Regions from separate parts of the Polaromonas sp. P1_F4 genome, predicted to be linked through region 1. Evidence: riboswitches for the same ligand, from Rfam matches in the RefSeq annotation. Region 1 holds a riboswitch; the other holds the start of a gene.
What was found. A riboswitch is a leader RNA that binds a small molecule or an ion and turns the genes downstream of it on or off. The one in region 1 is predicted to bind glycine.

Region 1 (3,796 bases):
GGCTGGGGCAAACAGGACGGCGACGGCCGCCTGAGCTTTGGCAAGGCGACCTGGCAGGCAGGTTGGGCGCTGCTGATGCCGGTGATCATTCTGGGCGGGATTTACGGCGGAATTTTCACGCCGACCGAAGCCTCTGCCGTGGCGGTGTTTTATGCGCTGGTCGTGGGCATCGTGATCTACCGCGAGATCAAGCCGGCCGACCTGTACGTCATTCTGCGCAAATCGGTGCTGTCCAGTGCCGTGATCATGTTCATCATCGCCAATGCCGGGTTGTTCGCCTTCCTGATCACGCGGGCCGGCGTGCCGGACGCCATAGGCCACTGGCTGGAAGCCGTGCTGCAGTCGCCCGCCCTCTTCCTGTTGGGCGTCAACGCGGCGCTGTTCATCATCGGCATGTTCATTGAAACCAGCGCCGCCATCATCGTGCTGGCGCCCATCCTGGCGCCAGTGGCCGTGCATTTCGGCATTGACCCGGTGCACTTCGGGCTGGTGATGGTGGTCAACCTTGCGCTGGGCATGATCACGCCGCCATTCGGTGTGAACCTGTTTGCAGCCTGCACCGTCGCCAGGATATCGCTGGACCGCATCGTGACCCACCTGCTCCCGTTTGTACTGGTGATACTGGCTTGCCTGATGGTGATCACTTACGTACCGCAGCTGTCCCTTGGCCTGCGCGATCTGGTCTACGCCAAATAGCTATTTTTTCGGACGGGGTTTCACGCCCTTGTCATCTACGCAGGCGATGCTTTAGGGCCTGTTAACGCTATTTATGCAAGATGCGTTGCGAGTCAAAAAAGCCATGAGCAAGGCGCAAAACGCAGGCGGGGTGAACCCCGTCAAGGCTTTGCAACGCCGCGCAGGGCCTTTTTGATCGCAACCCGGAGGGAATGGGGTGAGAAAGCCGCCACTCGGCGTTGCTCTCCTAGCCCAGACAGAAGTCTGGGCGTCGTCACGCGCCTTGATTGGCGGCTTTCTCACCCCATTCGCATTTGCATAAATAGCGTTAACAGGCCCTTACTTTCATTTGAGGATGAAATCCATGCAGCTCCATAAAACCGACCGTGCCCGCGCCGAGCTCAAGCCCGGCGTGAGAACGCTAGGCCAGCGCGAGCGCACCCTTCTGCTGATGGCCGACGGCAGCAAGTCTGCCCAGGACTTCCGACCGCTGTTTGAGGGCGACGGCGAAGCCATTGCCCTGCGCCTTTTGCGCGACGGCTTTCTGGAAGCCCATCCCGGCAAGACGTCCGCATCGGCAAAAAACCCTGCGCCTGCACCCGCCCAAACACTCACGCCGGCGCAGTTACAGAACTTTCCCAGCCCCGAAACCACCCAGGCCATTCAGGTCTCTGCCGATCAATTTGAAGGCAAGCGCTCGCTTGCCACAACCCGGATGTTCCTGTTCGACATCTGCGAGCGTATGTTCGCCCGGCGCAACCCGGAGATGGCCGAGCGCTTTCGCGAAGCGCTGCGCAATGCCAAGGACCGCGAGACCATGCTCAGCGCCTCGCGCGAAATGATCGAGGAAATCGAAAAAATCGCGGGCCATGAGCGTGCCGACTCCATCAGCGAGCGGATCGCCATGCTGCTGCCCCAGCATCTGGCCGCCTGATCAAACTGACCGACCGCACAGCCGGTTCCGTTACACTTGCCGGGTCAGGAGAGAGTTTTCCTTAGCGAAAACCGCCGAAGGCGCACGTACACCCAAGGGCACCCCTTGGGCCGCACTGAACGCTCAGGCAAAAGGACTGGCAACCGCCCTGCGGCGCACCACGCGGCAAGGCGTTCCCTACTGGAGAGAGGCCGCCTTTCACGGGCAGCCCACCGAAGGAGCAAGCCTGCATCGCCGGGTGAATCTCTCAGGTAAAGTGGACAGCAGGGGCAACTCATGGTTTTACCTGTTTGCCCCCTGGAGAATGCCTTGTCCGATTCGTCCACCTCTTCTGCCGCCCCCGAAACCCTGCTTAAAACGCCTTTGCACGACCTGCATTTAGAGCTTGGCGCACGCATGGTCCCTTTTGCGGGCTATTCCATGCCGGTGCAATACCCTGCGGGCCTGATGGCCGAGCACCACCACACGCGTCAGGCGGCAGGCCTTTTTGATGTCTCTCACATGGGCCAGCTACGCCTGGTGGGTGCTGATGCTGCAGCCGCCCTTGAATCCCTAATACCCGTCGACGTCATAGACCTGCCCGCCGGCAAGCAGCGCTACGGCCTGCTGCTGAACGACGAGGGCGGCATCATCGACGACCTGATGTTTTTCAACCGTGACTATGCGAACGGCGGCGACCTGTTTGTCATCGTCAATGGCGCGTGCAAGGTGGGTGACATCGCGCACATACAGGCCAAAATCGGCTCGCGCTGCGAAGTCATTCCCATGCCGGAGATGGCGCTCATGGCGCTACAGGGCCCGCAAGCCGTCACTGCCCTGCAGCGGCTGGCCCCGGGTGTCGAGAAACTGGTGTTCATGACCGGCGGACGATTCGACGTGGCCGGCTGCGATTGCTTCATCACCCGCAGCGGCTACACCGGCGAAGACGGCTTTGAAATCTCCGTGCCGGTTTCGCAAGCCGACACACTCGCACGCGAACTGCTCGCGCAACCTGAAGTCAAACCCATCGGCCTGGGCGCGCGCAATTCGCTGCGGCTGGAAGCGGGCCTGTGCCTCTATGGCAACGACATTGACACCACCACCACGCCGGTGGAGGCCAACCTCAACTGGGCCATGCAGAAAATTCGCCGCACTGGCGGTGCACGTGCCGGTGGATTTCCCGGTGCGGAGAAAATCCTGGCACAGCTGGCCGACCCTTCCCTGCTGACACGCAAGCGCGTCGGTTTCATTGCGCTGGAGCGCGTTCCGGTGCGCGACCACACGGAGTTGCAAAGCACCGATGGCGCAGTCATCGGCGAGATCACCAGCGGCCTGTTGGGCCCCACGATCAACCAGCCGGTGGCCATGGGCTATGTCAAACCTGAATTCGCCGCGCTGGGCACACGCGTGAACGCGATGGTGCGCGGCAAGGCCGTACCCATGGAAGTCGCCGCCATGCCTTTTGTTCCCGCCCGCTATTACCGCGGCTAGACCCTGAAGCTGTCACTTCATTTTTTTCACCCCACCACTCAACCCCGGAGAACCTCATGACCGTCAAATACACCGAAGACCACGAATGGGTCAAGATTGAAGGCAACGTTGCCACCGTTGGCATCACCGTGCATGCGCAGGACGCGTTGGGCGACGTGGTGTTTGTGGACCTGCCGGCTGTCGGCACCACTTTCGCCCAGAAAGAAACCGCCGGTGTTGTCGAATCCGTCAAGGCTGCGGCCGACGTGTATATGCCCTTGAGCGGCGAAGTGACCGAAATCAACGAAGCCCTGAAAAACGACCCATCGCTTGCCAACAGCGACCCGATGGGCGCCGGCTGGTTCTTCAAGGTCAAGTTATCTGACCCTTCACAGCTTGACGCGCTGATGGACGAGACCCGTTACACAGCCTTCGCCGCCTGATTTTCTGACCGACTTTTTTTGATTCCTGGCTGCCAAGCCTGACACGGGACCCGACATGTTGATGCAATCCGCCAAGCCCTTGGGCGATCTTGAAAATCCTTCCGAATTCATTGCCCGCCATATCGGCATTGACGACGCCGACGAAGTCCACATGCTCAGCATCGTGGGCTCGGCTTCGCGGCGCGCGTTGGTGGAAGGCATCGTTCCGCGCTCGATTGCACGCAGCACGGCCATGGCCATCCCGGCTCCTGTGACGGAGGCAGCAGCACTCAAGCAGCTCAAGGCCATCGCGGCC
Region 2 (3,796 bases), on a different contig from region 1:
CGGGTGATGTCATGGCGGCAAGCAGCTGATGAACGGAGGGCGATATTACCGTTTCCGCCCACCTGCTGCAGGACGCCGTGCTGCAGACCCCCTTTTCAGGCCTTGCTCAGGCCTTCACCATCCCCGGCAAGGCCATCACACGCCCCGGCGCCGGCATCCCGGTAAAGGCAAAGTCGACCTCCGGCACGCGACCGCTCACGATGTCGGCAATCGCCGCGCCCGAGCCGCACGCATGCGTCCAGCCCAGCGTGCCATGGCCGGTGTTCAGGAAGACGTTGGAAGCTTTGCTCTTGCCGATGTAAGGCACGTTGCTCGGCGTGGCCGGGCGCAAGCCCGTCCAGAACTGCGCGCCTTCGCCATCCGTCATCTCGGGAAAGAGCTGCTTCACGCGGCGCACGATGGCATTGCAGCGCACCAGGTTCAGCTCGGTGTTGTAGCCATTGAGCTCTGCCGTGCCAGCAATGCGCAGGCGGTTGCCAAAACGTGAAAACACCAGCTTGTACTCGTCGTCCGTCAGGCTCACCTGGTAAGAAGCGGCTTCGTTGATGACGGGCAAGGTGACCGAATAACCCTTGGCCGGGTAGATGCGCAGGCTTTGCCCCAGCACCCTGGCCCACTGCGCGCTGAAAGCGCCCAGGCACATCACATACGCATCGGCTTTCAGCATTTCGACCCGGCCCCCGGCCTCGCCGCTGCCCATGGCCACCTGCACGCCGTTCAGTTGTCCTTGCGCAGCGTCCAGGCCCAGCACGGTCGTGTTGTACAAAAATTTCACACCGGCTTGTTCGCAGCGCGCAGCCAGCGCGGCGGTAAACGCGTGCGCGTCACCTGATTCATCGCTGGGGGTCATGCTGCCGCCGACGATGCTGCCGCGGCATTGCGCCAGTGCGGGTTCAATCGCCGCGCACTCATCGGCGGTTTTCATGTCCAGCTCGCAGCCGTGCTCGCGCATGATGCGCGCGGGCTCCTGCGCGGCGTCGTACTCGGCCTGGCTGGTGTAGAAGTGCAGGATGCCTTTGGTCTGCGCGTTGTACAGCAGGCCCAGTTCGGCACGCAGCTTTTGCAGCGCGCCGCGGCTGTACATGCCCAGGTTCACGATCTGCTTGATGTTTTGTGCCGTGCGCGCGGGCGTGCAGTTGCGCAAGAACTCCAGCCCCCACAGCCACTGGTTCACATCGGCGCGCAGCCTGAAAAGCAGCGGCGCATCTTCACGAGCCAGCCACTGCAGCACTTTCAGCGGCGCACCCGGGTTGGCCCAAGGCTCTGCGTGGCTTACCGATATTTGCCCGCCGTTGGCAAAGCTGGTTTCCATCGCGGCCGCGCCGCGCCGTTCGACCACCGTGACTTCGTGCCCCCGCTGCGACAAATACCAGGCCGTGGTGATACCCGTGACACCCGCACCCAAAACCATGACTTTCATGGCAGTTCCTTTTCATTCAAGCAGAACATTGCAGTAGCGCAAGCGCCGTGCCAGGGGTTGCTGTTGAATCGGAAGAATCGTGGCAACCGCCAAGCCATCACATGCTTGCGGCCGCTTCCACTGTCCTTGTTACCTGAGAGATTCAGCCGCTGCTTTTATGTCGATGACAAGCTTCGGCTTTGCTCCTTCGGTGCGCTGCACCTTGCGTGCGGCGTCTCTCCAGACGGCTGTGTGTTCCGGGCAGTACGGGACCTGAGCGATTATGGAAGTTTGCGCCTTCGGTGGCTGCCTTGGGGGGCAGCGCTCTCCTGCTTGAACGGGTTTGAATTTACCACCGAAGCCTGTTTTTCCAAGCGTGAATAGGGCGTTCAGTACAGGTCTAGCGGGTTGATTCAGGCGCTTAATAGTAGGAAGCAGGGCGGCTCAGCCTTCGCTCGCCGCCTTCACAAACGCGGCTTTGGCATCGGTATAGGCCTCGCGGTCACCCGGGTGCCTGGCCGCCAGTTCCGCCTTGAGCGCGGCATAGCGCGCCGCCAGCGCCGGGTCCGAACGCAGGGCGTCGCGAAAACGCAGGCGCTGCGCCCACACCTCACCGCCGTGAACCACCAGGTGCAGATGATGGGTGCGCCGCCCTTCTGCCCAGCGCATCAGCCATTTACGGTCAGTCAACGAGGCGTTGAATTCAGCGGAGGTCGTGTAACCGTTGGCGCACAGCGGCGCCAGAAGCGCTTCAGCCGCCGCGATTGATTCCACACCGGCCAGCATGTCAATCACCGGTTTGGCCGCCAGGTCGGGCACGGCCGTGCTGCCGATGTGCTGGATGTCGATCAGGCGGGCCGGCAGCTGGGGGGAGAGCGCACGCAGGCGGTCCCGCTCAGCCACAAACTGCAGGGGCCAGGCCGGGTCGTAGGCCTGCAAGACCACTTCCTCGTGGATAGCGGCAAGCAGCGATTCCTGGTCAGTCATGCGGGGCGTGGCTGGTGGGTTGTTGTACAGGGGCGAAAAACGCTGCGCGGCACGCCAGAATCGTTTGTGAGGCCACTTTTAGGGCATTTTGAGCATGAAAAAGGCCTTCAGCCCAATAAAGACGGGCGCGAGCAGCTACTAAAACAATAGCAACCAGAAATCCCCACGGCTGCGAATGGGGCGATCTGCATTTCATTTACCTGAGCGCCAGCACAGCTTTGCGCGCCTGTGCCAGCCGCTCTTCCAGGTAAGCGCCATAAAAGTCGGTAGACGCCAGGCCAACCAGCCGTTCCGCCAGCTCCTGCCCGGCCGGGCCCAGAAACAGCACGGTGGGCGTGAAGCCCGCTTTCCATGCAGCAACCTGGGCTGCGGCTGTCGTCCACTTGCCGTCGAAGCCAGCCAGCGGCGTGACGCGGTCGCTGATGTTGAGCTGCCAGGCCTGCAGGCTGCCGTCACGCTGCGCTGGCAGCAGGTAGTTGCGCCGCACCAGTTCGCAAAAGGGGCAGCCGGGCAGGCTGATCAGCAGCACAAGGGGTTCATTTTTCTGGATGGCAAACCCCGCCGCCACGGGCAAGGACGCGGGCACAGGCAAGGCCGTGTCTTTGGCCAGCGCAAGCCCGGGCAAGGCCAGGCCGCCTACCAAAGCGGCGGTGAACTGGCGGCGGCCCACCGGGCTCATTCAGCGCTTTCCAGCAAAATCTTCGTCAGCGCAGCCGGTTCGGTGATCATGGGGTCATGGCCGGTCTTGATCTCCACCACGCGCGAATTCGGCAGCCATGCACCGTCCCAGAATTTCGGGTCTTTCACGCGCAGGCGGCTGGGTTCGATGGTGGCCAGCGCCGGCTGCGTGCAGCTGACGAAAGTGCGCGGCACGGCCGCCACGCGTTTCACGTCAAAGTCCAGCGGCGCCTGGTAGGTGTTGCCGGGGTGCGGCGTCTGCCGGCGCTTGACCCATTCACGGTCGGCATCGTGCAGGCCGAACACCTCCGGGTCGGGCGCCGGAAAGCTGAAGCTGGGTGAAGCTTGCGCCGCCGCCATGCGCTGCTGCTGCGTGGCGCTGGCCTGCGTGCTGCTCCAGCTCTCGCCGGGCTTGGGCACCACCGCATCCACATACACCAGGTGCTTGATGCGGTCGGGCATGCGGTCAGTGACGGCCGTGCCGATCATGCCGGCATAGGAATGCACCGCGAGCGTCACCTCGTGCAGCTCTTCCGCTTCGATCAGGTTGATCACGTCGTTGATGTGCGTGTCCAGGTTGATCGTGGGTGAGAGCAAATGGGCGCGTTCGCCCAGGCCGGTCAGCGTCGGCGTGAAGACTTTGTGGTGGTCCAGCTGCAGCGCCTGCGCCACCCGCCGCCAGCACCAGCCGCCATGCCACGCGCCGTGCACCAGAACAAAATTGTGTTTCAT

Region 2: another riboswitch for glycine. It lies ahead of AC1DYQ_RS11745 (D-amino acid dehydrogenase); the one in region 1 lies ahead of gcvT (glycine cleavage system aminomethyltransferase GcvT).

The regions. Positions count from the first base shown of each region.
Region 1 is NZ_JBFUBP010000001.1:253,079-256,874, reverse strand. Features, by position in the region: gene AC1DYQ_RS01270 (TRAP transporter large permease) at 1-696, shown strand, start outside; gene AC1DYQ_RS01265 (hypothetical protein) at 1,040-1,609, shown strand; glycine riboswitch at 1,645-1,760, shown strand; glycine riboswitch at 1,780-1,883, shown strand; gene gcvT (glycine cleavage system aminomethyltransferase GcvT) at 1,919-3,079, shown strand; gene gcvH (glycine cleavage system protein GcvH) at 3,136-3,501, shown strand; gene gcvP (aminomethyl-transferring glycine dehydrogenase) at 3,557-3,796, shown strand, end outside.
Region 2 is NZ_JBFUBP010000005.1:19,232-23,027, forward strand. Features, by position in the region: gene AC1DYQ_RS11740 (DUF1737 domain-containing protein) at 1-13, opposite strand, end outside; gene AC1DYQ_RS11745 (D-amino acid dehydrogenase) at 107-1,420, opposite strand; glycine riboswitch at 1,532-1,653, opposite strand; gene AC1DYQ_RS11750 (GrpB family protein) at 1,844-2,386, opposite strand; gene AC1DYQ_RS11755 (thioredoxin domain-containing protein) at 2,583-3,065, opposite strand; gene AC1DYQ_RS11760 (alpha/beta fold hydrolase) at 3,062-3,796, opposite strand.